Regions from separate parts of the Ensifer sp. 4252 genome, predicted to be linked through region 2. Evidence: predicted binding sites of a transcription regulator. Region 2 holds the regulator's gene; the other holds the start of a gene.
The links. Region 2 encodes HrcA, which represses chaperone genes, less so after heat shock. Its sites were predicted from a motif close to GTTAGCACTCNCNNNNNGNGAGTGCTAAC; they were not measured.
Positions count from the first base shown of each region.

Region 1: groES (co-chaperone GroES) is a predicted target of HrcA. The motif match lies at 1,720-1,748, and genes of this name have one in related genera.

Region 1 is NZ_JBNDIU010000001.1:899,725-907,644, reverse strand. It holds gene groL (chaperonin GroEL) at 1-1,302, opposite strand, end outside; gene groES (co-chaperone GroES) at 1,365-1,661, opposite strand; gene ABIE33_RS04465 (TIGR01459 family HAD-type hydrolase) at 2,153-3,001, shown strand; gene ABIE33_RS04460 (bifunctional riboflavin kinase/FAD synthetase) at 3,015-3,998, shown strand; gene ileS (isoleucine--tRNA ligase) at 4,341-7,250, shown strand; gene ABIE33_RS04450 (hypothetical protein) at 7,379-7,920, shown strand, end outside.
Region 2 is NZ_JBNDIU010000001.1:1,336,058-1,343,977, reverse strand. It holds gene rdgB (RdgB/HAM1 family non-canonical purine NTP pyrophosphatase) at 1-471, opposite strand, end outside; gene ABIE33_RS06500 (VOC family protein) at 510-929, opposite strand; gene rph (ribonuclease PH) at 947-1,666, opposite strand; gene hrcA (heat-inducible transcriptional repressor HrcA) at 1,826-2,905, shown strand; gene grpE (nucleotide exchange factor GrpE) at 2,966-3,682, shown strand; gene ABIE33_RS06480 (D-arabinono-1,4-lactone oxidase) at 3,771-5,006, opposite strand; gene ABIE33_RS06475 (SDR family NAD(P)-dependent oxidoreductase) at 5,021-5,788, opposite strand; gene ABIE33_RS06470 (helix-turn-helix transcriptional regulator) at 5,958-6,731, shown strand; gene ptsN (PTS IIA-like nitrogen regulatory protein PtsN) at 6,752-7,216, opposite strand; gene hpf (ribosome hibernation-promoting factor, HPF/YfiA family) at 7,388-7,920, opposite strand, start outside.

The sequences.
Region 1 (7,920 bases), 440 kb from region 2:
GTCGTCGTTAACACCCTTGACGGTGATCTTGACGGAAGAACGCAGCAGGGCAACGCCGCCGCCCGGTACGATACCTTCCTGAACAGCAGCGCGCGTCGCGTTGAGCGCGTCGTCGATGCGGTCCTTCTTTTCCTTCACTTCAACTTCCGTCGAGCCGCCAACGCGGATCACGGCAACGCCGCCAGCGAGCTTGGCAAGACGTTCCTGCAGCTTCTCGCGGTCGTAGTCAGAAGTGGTTTCTTCGATCTGAGCCTTGATCTGGGAAACGCGGCCTTCGATGTCGCTCTTCTGGCCGGCACCGTCGACGATCGTGGTGTTTTCCTTGGAGATCGAAACCTTCTTCGCACGGCCGAGCATGTCGAGCGTGACGTTTTCGAGCTTGATGCCGAGGTCTTCGGAGATCACGGTACCACCGGTCAGGATGGCGATGTCTTCGAGCATGGCCTTGCGGCGATCGCCGAAGCCCGGAGCCTTGACGGCAGCGATCTTCAGGCCGCCACGCAGCTTGTTGACGACGAGGGTCGCAAGAGCTTCGCCTTCGACGTCTTCAGCGATGATGAGGAGCGGCTTGCCGGTCTGAACGACAGCTTCGAGAACCGGGAGCATGGCCTGGAGGTTCGAGAGCTTCTTCTCGTGGAGGAGAACGAAGACGTCGTCGAGGTCAGCGACCATCTTTTCCGGGTTGGTGACGAAGTAGGGGCTGAGGTAGCCACGGTCGAACTGCATGCCTTCGACGACTTCGAGTTCGGTTTCGGCGGTCTTGGCTTCTTCAACCGTGATGACGCCTTCGTTGCCGACCTTCTGCATCGCTTCTGCGATGTCGAGGCCGATCTGACGCTCGCCGTTGGCCGAGATCGTGCCGACCTGTGCGACTTCTTCCGAAGTGTTGATCTTCTTGGCCTTGGCCTGGAGATCCTTGACGACTTCGGTGACGGCGAGGTCGATACCGCGCTTCAGGTCCATCGGGTTCATGCCGGCAGCAACAGCCTTGGCGCCTTCGCGAACGATCGCCTGGGCCAGAACGGTTGCAGTCGTGGTGCCGTCGCCGGCGATGTCGTTGGTCTTCGAAGCAACTTCGCGGACCATCTGGGCGCCCATATTTTCGAACTTGTCTTCGAGTTCGATTTCCTTGGCGACCGATACGCCGTCCTTGGTGATGCGCGGAGCGCCGAAGGACTTGTCGATGATGACGTTACGACCCTTCGGGCCGAGCGTGACCTTTACGGCGTCAGCGAGGATATCGACGCCACGCAGCATCTTTTCGCGCGCGGTGCGGCCGAACTTGATTTCTTTTGCAGCCATTTGAGAAAACTCCCGGGCTCATTGCCCATTGGTTGTCATGGAAAGGTGGGGGCGACGGCTGATCAGCCGATGATGCCCATGATGTCGGCTTCCTTCATGATGAGAAGGTCTTCGCCGTTGATCTTGACTTCGGTGCCCGACCACTTGCCGAACAGAACGCGGTCGCCAGCCTTGACGTCGAGAGCGACAACCTTGCCGCTTTCGTCACGGGCGCCCGAGCCAACAGCGACGATTTCGCCTTCCTGCGGCTTTTCCTTAGCGGTGTCCGGAATGATGATGCCGCCCTTGGTCTTTTCCTCAGACTCGACGCGGCGGACGACAACACGGTCGTGCAGCGGGCGGAAATTGGTGCTTGCCATTAGTCTAATCCCTCGATCAAATGACACTACGGATCGCTCGTCGACCCGATGGATGGGTGTTAGCACTCCCTTTTGTCGAGTGCTAGCGAGGCCGAGATAAGGCTGGGTCCGGGACGAGTCAAGGATTGGCCGTTCAAAAAATTTCAGGCGACATGGTTATTTGCGGCTGATGACAGGCAACGAACGGCGGCCGGGTCGGGACGTTCGACTGCCTATTGCATGAAGCGGTCGGAATTTGGGCAAATCCGATCTCGAAGGTTTTGCCTGGTCTGGTGGCCCGATCCGGTTGGCATCGCGGGCCTTGGGGCCTGTGGCCCACCGACTGCGACGTGGTTCGCCTCCGATGTCCGATCCTTGTGTGCCTCGGCCTCGGTGCTAGCGTGGTCGAACGTCGAATCCTTGGGAATGGCGGCGTTTTTCGTGGGCCGAGGCTTGTATTCTCGGGCCTTCCTTGCCATGCAAGCCGGAAACCGAGTTTGCAGGAAGCCCGCATGGCCGCAAGGATCAACAGTTTTCGGGAAATCTCAGGGCGTTATGACGTCGTGCTCTGTGACGTCTGGGGGGTTCTCCACAACGGCGTTCAGGCGTTTGCGTCGGCCTGCGAGGCCCTGGCGGAAGCGCGTGCCGCAGGCCTGACGGTTGTCCTCATCACCAATTCGCCCCGGCCGAGCCCGAGCGTCAAGGTACAGATCCGTGGGCTTGGCGTTCCCGATGAAGCCTATGATCGCATCGTCACGTCGGGCGATGTGACCCGCACTTTGATCGCTGCAGCCGACAAGAAGATCTTCTTCATCGGCGCCGAACGCGATCTGCCGTTGCTCGAAGGGCTCGGCACCGAGATCGTTTCGTCGGAAGATGCAGAGACCGTCGTCTGCGCCGGCTTCTATGACGATGAAACCGAAACGCCGGAGCATTACCGCGCGACACTGACCGGTCTTGCCAAGCGCAAGATTCCGTTTATCTGCGCCAACCCGGATCTGGTGGTCGAGCGCGGCCACCGGCTGATCCCCTGCGCCGGCGCCATCGCCAAGCTCTATGAGGAGCTCGGCGGCGAAGCCCGCATCGCCGGAAAACCCTATATCTCGATCTACCGCGCAGCGCTGACGGAAGCCAAGGCCGTTCGCGGTCCACTCGATCTGTCGCGTGTCATCGCTGTCGGCGACGGCATGCCGACCGACGTCAAGGGTGCCCAGGATGCCGGTTTCGATCTGCTCTACATAAGCGCCGGTATTCATGCGCAGGAATACATGAACGAAAGCCGGACCGACGAAGCGAAGCTTACAGCCTTCCTGAAGAAGGAAGGCGCCTCGCCGAAGTGGTGGATGCCCAGGCTCGCGTGACGGGAAGACTGAGATGACGGTTTTTCATCGCAACGAAACCCGCGACCCCCTGCCCGAGCGCCTGCGCGGCGGCGTAGTCGCCATTGGCAATTTCGACGGTGTTCACCGCGGCCACCAATCGGTGCTGGAGCGAGCGCTGGAAGAAGCCGCGGCGCGCGGCGTACCGGCTCTGGTTCTGACCTTCGAGCCGCACCCGCGCACCGTCTTTCGACCGGACACGCCGGTCTTCCGGCTGACGCCCGCGCCACTGAAGGCCCGTATCCTTGAAGGCATGGGGTTTGGTGCGGTCATTGAATACCCGTTCGACCGCACCTTCTCCGAGCTTTCCGCGTCCGATTTCATCCATCGGATCCTTCTGGATTGGCTGCATGCCTCGCATGTGGTCACCGGCTTCGATTTCCATTTCGGCAAGGGGCGCGAAGGCGGTCCTGCCTTCCTGATGGCGGCGGGCGGCGAAAATGGCTTCGGGGTGACGCTTGTCGACGCTTTCCGCGACGAGAACGCCTCGGTGATCTCCTCGAGCTTCATCCGGTCGCTGCTCGGGCAGGGCGACGTTTCTCACGCGGCTGGCCTGCTCGGCTATCGCTACACGGTCGAGGCCGAAGTGATCGACGGCAAGAAGCTCGGACGTACCCTCGGCTATCCCACGGCCAATATGCGTCTGCCGCCGGAGGTCGAACTTAGAGCCGGCATTTATGCTGTGCGCTTCCGCCGGCCTGACGGCTCGCTCTATGATGGTGTAGCCAGCTTCGGCCAGCGCCCGACGGTCGACAGCGACGGCGAGGCGCTGCTTGAAACCTTCGTCTTCGATTTTTCCAGCGATCTCTACGGCGAGGTCTGTTCGGTTTCGTTCTTCGGTCACCTTCGCGACGAACTGAAGTTCGAAGGGCTCGACCCGCTGGTAGCGCAGATCCGAAAGGACGAGGACGAGGCGAGGGCGCTGCTCTCCGGCGTCACACCCTTGAGCGATATCGATCGCCGGATCAACTTCGCCTAAAGAAATCCGTCGCGCTGAAGCGGCGGACCTTTTCAAAAGGCCGAAAACGCCTTAAACAACCGGCCACCATGACCCGGCACCGTCGACTGACCATCGATCAGCGAATTATTGGCCCGGCTTTCCGCGCGCACTAGGCCGCCGGAAGGTCCGGGATTTCGGCGTTTCCGACGCCCCAGTCATTTCTAGAGCGCCGCGCGTCTCTTGGACGCGCCAAGGTCGCTCTGAAACTTTGAAGCTGCGCATGATCCCTTCCGAAAATCGATCCGGATTTCGGGATCAGGCGCCAGATACCACCCTTTCGCATGCGCGACGATCCGCGCGGAAAAGATGATTGCAAAGACCATGACAGAGACCGCTGAGAAGATCGACTATTCCTCCACCCTCTACCTGCCGCAGACGGAGTTTCCGATGCGCGCCGGCCTGCCGCAGAAGGAGCCGGAAACGGTTGCCCGCTGGCAGAAGATGGGTCTCTACAAGAAGCTGCGCGCCTCGGCCGCCGGTCGCGAGAAATTCGTGCTGCATGACGGCCCTCCCTATGCCAACGGCAACATCCATATCGGCCATGCGCTGAACAAGATCCTCAAGGACGTCATCAACCGCTCGTTCCAGATGCGCGGCTTCGACGCCAACTACGTGCCGGGCTGGGATTGCCACGGCCTTCCGATCGAATGGAAGATCGAGGAAAAGTATCGCGAGAAGGGCCAGAACAAGGACGAGGTTCCGGTCAACGAATTCCGCAAGGAATGCCGCGACTTCGCCTCGGGGTGGATCCAGATCCAGGCGGAAGAGTTCAAGCGCCTCGGCATCGAGGGCGACTTCGACAATCCCTACACGACGATGAACTTCCACGCCGAAGCCCGCATCGCCGGCGAACTGATGAAGATCGCCAAGATGGGCCAGCTTTACCGCGGCTCCAAGCCGGTGATGTGGTCGGTCGTCGAGCGCACGGCGCTGGCCGAAGCCGAAGTCGAATACGCCGACGTCGAAAGCGACATGATCTGGGTGAAGTTCCCGGTCACCGACGGCCCGCAGGATCTTGCCGGCACCTTCGTCGTGATCTGGACGACCACGCCCTGGACCATCCCCGGCAACCGCGCCATCGCTTTCTCTTCGCGTTACGCCTATGGCCTTTACGAGGTTGCGACCGCCGAGAACGATTTCGGCCCGCAGCCCGGCGAGAAGCTGATCTTCGCCAAGCGTCTGGCGGAAGAGTCCGCCGCCAAGGCCAAGCTCACCTTCAATTTCGTCCGCGATATCGAGGGCGCTGAGCTGGCAGCGGTCACCTGCGCCCATCCGCTGCATGGCCTCGGTGGCGGCTACGCCTTCAAGGTGCCGCTGCTCGATGGCGACCATGTCACAGACGACGCCGGTACGGGCTTCGTTCATACCGCTCCCGGTCACGGTCGCGAAGACTTTGACGCCTGGATGGACAGCGCCCGCGCGCTCGAAGCCCGCGGCATCTCCTCGGCGATCCCGTTCACCGTCGACGACGCCGGCTACTTCACCGCAGACGCCCATGGCTTTGGCCCGGACGCCGAAGGTGGCGCCGGCCGCGTACTCGACGACAAGGGCAAGAAGGGCGATGCCAATGATCGCGTCATCAAGGCGCTCATCGGCCGACACGCGCTGTTTGCGCGCGGCCGCCTGAAGCACTCCTACCCGCATTCCTGGCGCTCCAAGAAGCCGGTGATCTTCCGCAACACGCCGCAGTGGTTCGTCTACATGGACAAGGGCTTCGGCGACGGCACGACGCTGCGCTCGCGCGCGCTGTCGGCTATCGACGATACCCGCTTCGTGCCCGGCGCCGGCCAGAACCGCCTGCGTGCGATGATCGAGGGACGCCCGGACTGGGTGCTCTCGCGCCAGCGTGCCTGGGGCGTGCCCATCGCGATCTTTGCTGACGAGCAGGGTGAGATCCTCGTCGACGAAGCCGTCAACGCCCGCATTCTCGAAGCCTTCGAGCAGGAAGGCGCCGATGCCTGGTTTGCCGAAGGTGCCAAGGATCGCTTCCTCGGCAATGACCACGACCACGAGACGTGGCACCAGGTCATGGACATTCTCGACGTCTGGTTCGATTCAGGCTCGACGCATACTTTCACGCTTGAGGATCGTCCGGACCTGAAGTGGCCGGCCGACGTCTACCTCGAAGGCTCCGACCAGCATCGTGGCTGGTTCCACTCGTCGCTGCTCGAATCCTGCGCAACGCGTGGTCGCGCGCCCTACAACGCCGTTGTCACTCATGGTTTCACCATGGATGAGAAGGGCGAGAAGATGTCGAAGTCGAAGGGCAACACCGTCACGCCGCAGGAAGTGATGAAGGATGCCGGCGCCGACATCCTGCGCCTCTGGGTGATGACGACGGACTATTGGGAAGATCAGCGCCTCGGCAAGACGATCATCCAGACCAACATCGACGCCTATCGCAAGCTGCGCAACACCGTCCGCTGGATGCTGGGCACGCTGGCGCACGACAAAGGCGAGGAGATCGCCTACGCCGATCTGCCCGAGCTGGAAAAGCTGATGCTGCATCGCCTGGCCGAGCTCGATCAGGTCGTTCGGGAAGGCTATGATGCGTTCGACTTCAAGAGGATCGCCCGCGCGCTGATCGATTTCTCGAACGTCGAACTCTCCGCCTTCTATTTCGACGTGCGTAAGGATGCGCTCTATTGCGACGCACCGTCGAGCCTTCGTCGTCGGTCGGCACTTGCGGTGATCCGCAAGCTGTTCGATTGCCTGGTGCTGTGGCTTGCGCCGATGCTGCCCTTCACCTGCGAAGAAGCATGGCTGTCGCGCAAGCCCGATGCGGTCTCGGTGCATCTCGAGCAGTTCCCGGCAATCCCGGCGGAATGGAAGAACGACGCTCTCGAGGCGAAGTGGGAAAAGATCCGCGCAGTGCGTACGGTCGTGACCGGGGCGCTGGAAATCGAGCGCCGCGAGAAGCGCATCGGCTCTTCGCTGGAGGCGGCTCCCGTCGTCTACATCGCCGATCCGGAGCTGTTGAAGGCACTTGAAGGCGAAGATTTCGCCGAGATCTGCATCACCTCGTCGATCTCCGTGGAGGCGGGCGAAGGCCCGCCCGATGCCTTCCGTCTGCCTGATGTCGCCAAGGTCAGCGTCATCCCGAAGGCGGCCGTTGGCCGCAAGTGCGCCCGCTCGTGGCGGATCACGACAGACGTCGGTTCGGACGCGCTCTACCCTGAGGTGTCTGCCCGCGATGCTGCCGCACTACGGGAACTTGGCTTCAAGGCTTAAGGGATCATTTACCGGATGAATTGCGCTTACCGCATTCATCCGGTAAAACCTGCCCGAAATTTGGCGGATTTTTCCGCCATGGCGCTGAGTGGCCGCGCACGTGACGGTGGCCGGCTAGAAGGAATCTCATGGAAATGACGCGAGAGTTGCGACTGTTTGCTAGCGTTGCCGCCATTATGACGAGCGGCCTGGTGCTTTCCGGCTGCATCGGCGGTCCGACCTACGGCACCGACAAGACGGCAGGCGAACAGCTGATGGACGATCTCGGAAGCGCTGTGAGCCTTGCTCCGCAGAAGCGTGATCCGGTCAAGTATCAGCCACGTCCTGGCCTGGTCCTGCCGCCGTCCGGCCAGCAGACCGCCCTCATGGAGCCGCAGAAGTCGCTTGCTAGCCGCGAAGCGAATCCGGAGTGGGTCGAATCTCCGGAAGAAGCGCGCAACCGTCTGCGCGAAGAAGCCGACGCGAACAAGAACAACCCGAACTACGTCTCGCCGCTCGCCAAGGCCAGCGCCAATGGCCGACGTCTTTCGGCCAAGGAGCAGCAGCAAGCCTATCGCGATGCGCGCAAGATCGAGATGGGCGCCTACGCCGACAAGCGCCGCTTCCTGAGCGATCCGCCGCTCGAATACCGCCGCCTTCCGGAGGGCTCGGAAGCCGACCTTGGTGAGCC
Region 2 (7,920 bases):
CGGCGGCCACACGACATGACCCTCGACCTCGCCGCGGAAAAGCTCGACATGGCCGTCCGGCCAAGCGAGGCAGAGCACGGAGACGAAACGGGCGGTGCGCTTTTCAGGCGCGCTTGCGCCCTTGTCCTTGAGCGCGTCCTCGACCTTCTGCATCGCCATGGCGAAATCGCGGCTGCCGTCTTCGCGCTCGGCCCAGTTGGCGGTGTAGACGCCAGGCGCACCGTCAAGCGCGTCGATCGCCAGGCCGGAATCGTCAGAGAGCGCCGGCAGGCCCGAGGCCCTGGCCGAGGCAAGCGCCTTGATCGTCGCGTTCTCTTCGAAGGTGGTGCCGGTTTCATCCGGCTCGACGAAGTTGAGGTCGGCTGCCGACTTCGCCTCGAAGCCGAGCGGGCCGATCAGGTCGCGGATCTCGCGGATCTTGCCGGCATTGTGGCTGGCGACGATGAGCGTCTTGTTGTCCAGTTTGCGCATGGTGTCTCGTCTAGTGAGCGGCGGACCGCCGGTGTTGGTTATTCAAGGTCCCAGAGGGCGGCTTCAGCACATTCCAGGCTGTTTCCGGCCGGGTCGCGGAAATAGAAGGAGCGGACACCGTTCGTCCAGCGTATTTCCGCTTCGATCGCGATGCCGGCGGCCTCGAGCTTGGCCTTCCAGGCATCGAGCGTGTCGCTCGCAAGGCGGAAACACATATGGCCGCCGCTATCCGTGCCGTGTGGCGGCACCGGGTACCGTGCGTCCGGCGGTGACGGTTTGATCGTCTCGGCCGGATTGAAGATCAACAGAACGCTCTGGCCGCACCGAAAGAAGACGTGCCGGTTACCGACACGTCCGATCCGTTCAAGGCCGAGAACGCCTCCGTAGAAGGCCTCGGCTGCGTCGAGATCGTCCACGTAAAGTGCAGTCTCGAGAATGCCTTCCAGCGCCGGGGCCATCGTTTCCGTCCTTCTCGTCAGCCGGCGATCGCCTGCTTCTGCAGCCCGACGAGCTCGGCAATGCCGGTTTTTGCAAGTCCGAGCAGGCTTGCGAATTCCTCTTCGCTGAAGGGCTTGCCTTCGGCCGTGCCCTGGATCTCGACGATGCCGCCGGTTCCGGTCATGACGAAATTCGCATCGGTCTCGGCGGCGGAATCCTCGAGATAGTCGAGGTCGATGATCGACTGGTTGGCGAAGATACCACAGGAAATGGCGGCGACATGGTCCTTCAGGACCTTCTCGACCTTCACCATGTTGCGGGCTTCCATCCATTTCAGGCAGTCGTGCAGCGCCACCCAGGCGCCGGTGATCGAGGCTGTGCGCGTGCCGCCATCAGCCTGGATGACGTCGCAGTCGATTGAGATCTGGCGTTCGCCGAGTGCGGGCAGGTCGACGACGGCGCGCAGCGACCGGCCTATCAGGCGCTGGATCTCCTGCGTGCGGCCGCTCTGCTTGCCGCTCGAGGCTTCGCGGCGCATGCGCTCGCCGGTGGCGCGCGGCAGCATGCCATACTCGGCCGTCACCCAACCCTTGCCGCCGTTGCGCAGCCAGGCCGGAACCTTTTCCTCAAGGCTGGCGGTGCACAGCACGTGCGTATCGCCGAACCGCACCAGACAGGAGCCCTCTGCGTGCTTGGAGAAATTGCGCTCGAACGAAACCTTGCGCATTTGGTCGATTTTTCTGCCGGATGGCCGCATCATCAAACTCCTATCGTATCTGGTGAGCCTTCTAGAGCATGGCGCAGCCAAAGGGAACCGGTGGATAGCCGGGGATCAGGGCGATTTTTCCCTTTTGCTATCGTGCGCCGGGATCACTATATTTCCGGCGGCAGGATTGGCCTGCGAACTTGGAGCGACATGGTACTGCGCAATCCCGGAGTGACCGATATCGCGGCGGCGCTTGACGAGCGTTCCGGTGAGATTTTCCGTCGCATCGTCGAAACCTATCTGGATAGCGGCGAGCCCCTTGGTTCGCGCAACCTCTCGCGGTTGCTGCCGATGTCGTTGTCGCCGGCCTCCGTGCGCAATGTGATGAGCGACCTCGAAGATCTGGGGCTGATCTATTCGCCACATATCAGTGCCGGCCGCCTGCCGACGCAGACGGGCCTGCGCTTCTTCGTCGATGCCTTCATGCAGGTCGGCAACCTCTCTCCCGAGGATCGTGCCTCGATCGATCGGCACGTGCGGCGCAGCGATCATGCCCAGCCGGTCGATACGCTGCTGGCAGAGGCGAGCCAGATGCTGTCGGGCATGTCACGCGGCGCCGGCCTCGTCATCACGGCCAAGAACGATCCCGTGCTCAAGCATGTCGAGTTCATCCGGCTGGCGCCCGCCAAGGCGCTCGCCGTGCTGGTCGGTGAGCATGATCAGGTCGAAAACCGCATCATCGAGCTTCCCGCCGGCGTGACGAGCTCGCAACTGACGGAAGCGGCGAATTTCCTGAACGCCCATCTCGCCGGCCAGACGATCGGCGAGGTGCGCTCGCAGCTTGAGACGGTCAAGCAGACCGTTCGAGGTGAACTCGATGCCCTGTCCCAGGATCTGGTCGAGCGCGGGCTGGCGATCTGGTCCGGCAATGAGGGCGATGAAAAGCCGGCGCGGCTGATCGTTCGCGGCCGTGCAAACCTGCTCGAGGGTCTAGAGGGAACCGAGGATATCGACCGCCTGCGCATGCTCTTCGACGACCTGGAAAAGAAGGACAGCCTGATCGAGCTGCTCGATCTCGCAGAGAGCGGCCCCGGTGTCCGGATCTTCATCGGTTCGGAGAACAAGTTGTTTTCATTGTCCGGTTCGTCACTGATCGTTGCGCCCTATCGCGACAGTGAAGATCGGATCGTCGGCGCCGTCGGTGTCATCGGTCCGACGCGGCTCAACTATTCGCGCATCGTGCCGATGGTCGATTACACCGCGCAGTTGATGTCGCGGCTTTCGCGTTGATCCGGCGCTTTTGGCCACAGGCTGCATTGAACCCTTGATTTTTCGGCCCTAAACCTCGATATCGGCATCAAATCCAGTCACTGGGCATTTTTACGCCATGCGGCCATCGTTGCGCGCGGGCGCCGGGATGCGAAAGACAAGACAGACGATACACCGGAGAACGTCATGACCGACGAAACAAACAAGCACGGACACGAAGCTGCCGCGACCGACGAGGCAGACAACGCGACGCCCGAGGCTGTGGAAGCGGCGCCGGTTGCCGAGCCCGATCCGCTGGAGCTTGCAAGGGCTGAGAACAACGACCTGCGCGACAAGTATCTGAGGCTCGCCGCCGAGATGGACAACCTTCGCCGCCGCACCGAGCGCGACGTCAAGGATGCCAAGTCCTATTCGGTTGCAGGTTTTGCCCGCGACATGCTGGCCGTCTCCGACAATCTTCGCCGTGCGCTCGATGCCATCCCGGCCGAAGCGAAGGAAGCCGGCGAAGCGGGTCTCACTGCCTTGATCGAAGGCGTCGAGATGACCGAGCGCGCCATGCTGTCGGCGCTGGAGCGTCATGGCGTGAAGAAGCTGGAACCGGAAGGCCAGAAGTTCGACCCGAACTTCCACCAGGCCATGTTCGAAATCCCGAATGCCGACGTGCCGAACAACACGGTGCTGCAGGTCGTTCAGGCCGGCTACACCATCGGCGACCGCGTCCTGCGCCCGGCCATGGTCGGCGTGTCCAAGGGCGGCCCGAAGGCGGTCGCTGCGGAAGGCGATAGCCCGGCGGCCTGAGTTGCGGTCTGATCCATTAAAACGCCGCGCGTCCACCGGGATGCGCGGCGTTTTTGTTTTGTAGCAGCCCCACCTGCGGCAGCTGGTCTCAGCCGAACAACTGCCGCAGGTGATCGTTGAGGAAGCGTCCCTCCGGATCGACCTTTGCCCGCAACGCCCGGAAGTCGCCGGACCGTGGATAGAGCGCGGTCACGTCCTCGGCGCCGAGAAAATGCAGCTTGCCCCAATGCGGCCGCGAGCCGTACTGGCGCAGGATCGTGTCGACATCCCGAAGATACTCCCAATAGTCCGTGCCCGGTTCGCCCGAGACCGAAAGCGTGATCGAATCCTGTTCGTAGAAGGGGCTGATCCAGCCGGTGTCGCCGGCCGTGAAGCGATACTCGATCGGGTAGATGCAGGTTGGATGCTTTTCCAGCATCAGCTTGCGCACCGCCTTGACCGCATCCTTGCCGTGGGCGACGGGCACTGCATATTCGAGTTCGTGGAAGTTCGGCACATATTCGATCGGATAGATTTCGGAGGAATAGGCGATCTTCTCGAACCCCTGTTCCATCGGCGGCCGGTCGGTGATGTCGATCACCTTCATTTCGCAGACATCGGAAGTCTGGTCCGTCGTCGAAACGGACGCGGTATCCGGCAGGCAGTAGCAGTGCCGGCTTTCGGGAACCGGGCACCAGAAGAAGCCGAAGTGGCGGTGCTTGGCGGCGAATTCGTCGTGCTGCTCGATCATCTCGTCGAAGGTGCAGCGCCAGAGCTTTTCGTGCAGGTTGTAGCTGTCCATCGCCTGCAGCGTGATCTCGGAGATGACGCCGAGCATGCCGATCGAGACGCGGGCTGCCTCTAGCAAGTCTGGGGTCGTTTCGTCGACGACGAGAATACTGCCGTCAGGTTCCACGAGCCGCATGCCGACGATCTGCGAAGCCATGTTGCCAAGTGCAGCCCCCGTGCCGTGCGTGCCGGTGGTCAGCGCCCCTGCCAGCGCCTGGCTGTCAATGTCGCCCTGGTTGATCAGGGAGAGGCCACTCGACTTCAGCACCTTGCCAAGCTGGTTGATCGTCGTGCCGGCCTTCACTGCGACACGTTTGCGCGCCTGGTCGATGTTGACGACGCCCTGCATGCTCGACAGCGTCAGATGCAGCCCGCTGGTCAGCGCCACCGGCGTGAAGGAATGGCCGGAGCCGGCGCAGCGCACATTGAGCCCTTGCGACGTCGCCTCGCGGACCATCTCGGCGAGCGCGGCCTCGCTCTCGGGCGCGCCGCGCTGGCGCACGATGCATGATTGGTTTCCGACCCAGTTGCGCCAGTGGCCACCTGCCTGAAGCATGTCTTTCCCCTCTCTCAGACCGCCGTGAAGCAATTGTCGACGAACAGGTGCGTGCCGTTGACGAAGCTCGCCTCGTCGCTGGCGAGAAACAGCGCGGCGTTCGCCACCTCTCTCGGGTCGCACATCCGCCCTTGCTGGGCGGCGATCGCCGCTTCCGATACGTCGACGCCGCATTTGCTGAGGCCGACCAGTTCGCGCTTGCCGTGATCGGTGGCGATGAAGCCGGGGCAGACGGCGTTGCAGCGGATGCCGCGGTCGCGGAATTCGACGGCGATGGCGCGGGCGAACATGTGGCACGCCCCTTTGGTGGTGTCGTAGAGCACTTCCATCGGCGTCGCCGCGACGGCAGAGATTGATGAGGTGCAGACGATGCTGCCGCCGCCGGCGGCCAGCATGCCCGGAAGCACCGCCTTGGTCATCAGGAACATGCTGCGCACGTTGACCGCCATCAGCCGGTCCCACTCGTCCTCTTCCGTTTCGAGGAAGGGCCCGACAGCCAGGATGCCCGCGTGGTTGAAGAGGACGGTGATCGCGCCGAAGGCTGCCTCGACCGCCTTGACGGCAGCACTTACCTCCGCAGAAATCGAGACATCGGCCGGCGCAAAGATCGCCTCGCCGCCGTTTGCACGGATGGCGGCGGCGACCTCTTCGCCCTTGCTGCGCGGCAGGTCGACGATGCCGACCTTCGCGCCTTCGCGGGCAAAGAGTTCGGATGCGGCAAGCCCGCAGCCGCCGGCGCCACCGCTGATCAAAGCCACTTTTCCGGAAAGCCTGCCTGCCATCGCATCCCCCTGCGCTGGAGCGCCACGCCTAGATACGCGCGACGATCTTGTTCCCTCATGGGGTGAATTATTGTTGACGAAGCGGGGGCTGTCGATATCCCATGCGGGATACGGAGAAGGGGAGGGTTCGACGCGGATGCTGGCTCGGGAATCGGCCGATATTTCGGCCATGATCGGATTGATAGGAACACAGGATTTCGGCGCCGCCCTCGACCGAATGCTGCGCTCGATCGCAAGCTTCGACCTTTCGGTTGCCTTCGCCTATCCCTATGACAACAGGCCGATCGTGCTGCATGACGGCTACACCGCCAAGGTGTCCGCCAGCGCGCTTTCCGCCTATCTCGGTGGCGCCTATCTGCTCGACCCGTTCTATGTCGCCTGCAGCGTCGGTCAGCCGCCAGGGCTCTGGCGCATGCGCGAACTGGCGCCTGACCAGTTCTTCCATTCGGATTTTTCAAGCTCGGCCGAGGTGCATCCCTGCATCTCGATGGAATGCGGGGTCCTAGTCGAAGAGATCGGTTTCGTCATTCCGCTCGATGACGGTGTGCAGGCCACCTATTCGCTCATGCGCGGCCGCGGCGGCACGCCGTTCAGTGACGAGGAACTGGGGCGCCTGAGGGTCTACGAGCCGATCGTGCGAGAAGCCGTGCGTTCGAACTGGCGCCAGCAGAGCCACACCGTGGCGACGCCGTCTCGCGATGACGACGCGATCGAGACCGCGTTCGACAGCCTCTGCGCCGATCGCCTGACGCGGCAGCAACGCAACATCGTGCGGCTGATCCTGCGGGGGCACAGCAACCTGTCGATCGGCAAGACGATGAACATCGCCGAAGGAACCGTCCGCATTCATCGCAAAAACATTTACCGCCGGCTCCGCATTTCGAGCCAGGGCGCACTGTTCCGGATTTTCATTGATCATTTGAACCGCCGTCAGCTCTACTGACGGCAGCTCCGGGCCGTTGCTCAGGCGGCGTGAGAGGTCGTGTCCTCATTGAGCAGTGTGTAGATCGCGCTGGCGGAATCGCTCGAGCGGATCTTGGCCACCATGTCGTGGTCGCGCAGTACGCGGGCGATCCGCGACAATGCCTTGAGGTGGTCTGCGCCGGCGCCTTCGGGCGCGAGCAGCAGAAAAACGAGGTCGACCGGCTGGTCGTCGAGGGCTTCGAAATCGACCGGTGTGTCCAGCCGCGCAAAGATCCCGATGATCGACGGCAGGTTGTTGAGCTTGCCGTGCGGGATAGCAATGCCGTTGCCGACGCCCGTGGAGCCCAGCCGTTCACGCTGCAGGATGACATCGAAGATTTCGCGTTCCGGAAGCCCGGTGATCTTTGCTGCTTTAGCCGCCAATTCCTGAAGGAGCTGTTTTTTCGAGTTGGCCCTCATGGCCGGGATGATCGCATTTTGGTGCAGTAAACCTGCCAATGCCATTCTTTTGTCCTCGTTCGCCGGTTAGAGCCGGACAACATCATCACAAATGCGTCGCAATGGCTCTAACCATCTTTGTCTTGGCGGGTGCCATGCACAGAAAAGTCGTATTTTCCGGCCTGTCCGCTGATCCAAGTGGCGAGAGCGCCGGCACACCGGCGCTCCCTTTTCCACTCATCCCTTGATATTGGCAGCGTCAATCCAGCCAATATTTCCGTCGTTGCGTCTGTAGACGATATTCAACTCTGCCTTGCCGGGAGTACGGAACATGAGGACAGGTTCATCCGTCATGTCGAGCGCCATCACAGCGCCCGCGACCGACATCGTCCTCAATTGTTTCGAGCTTTCGGCGACGATCGTCGGTGCGTAATCCTCGGGGACTTCGTCATCCTCGAACGGCACCGAGTCCATCACTGTGTAAGCCACCTCGGTACCTTGACCGTTACCGTTGTGGTGGTCCTTGAGCTTGCGCTTGTAGCGACGAAGGCGCTTTTCGATGCGCTCCGACGCTGCGTCAAAGGCAGCCTGGGGGTCATTGGCCTGTCCACTCGCCTGCATAACCACGCCCGTATCGAGATGAAGCTTGCAGTCGGCGCTAAAGCGCGGTCCAGACTTTTCCACAGTGACCTGGCTTGAATATCCTCCGTCGAAATATTTGGTAACGGCCTGCTCGATCTGGTCGCCGATGCGGGCGCGGAACGAATCGC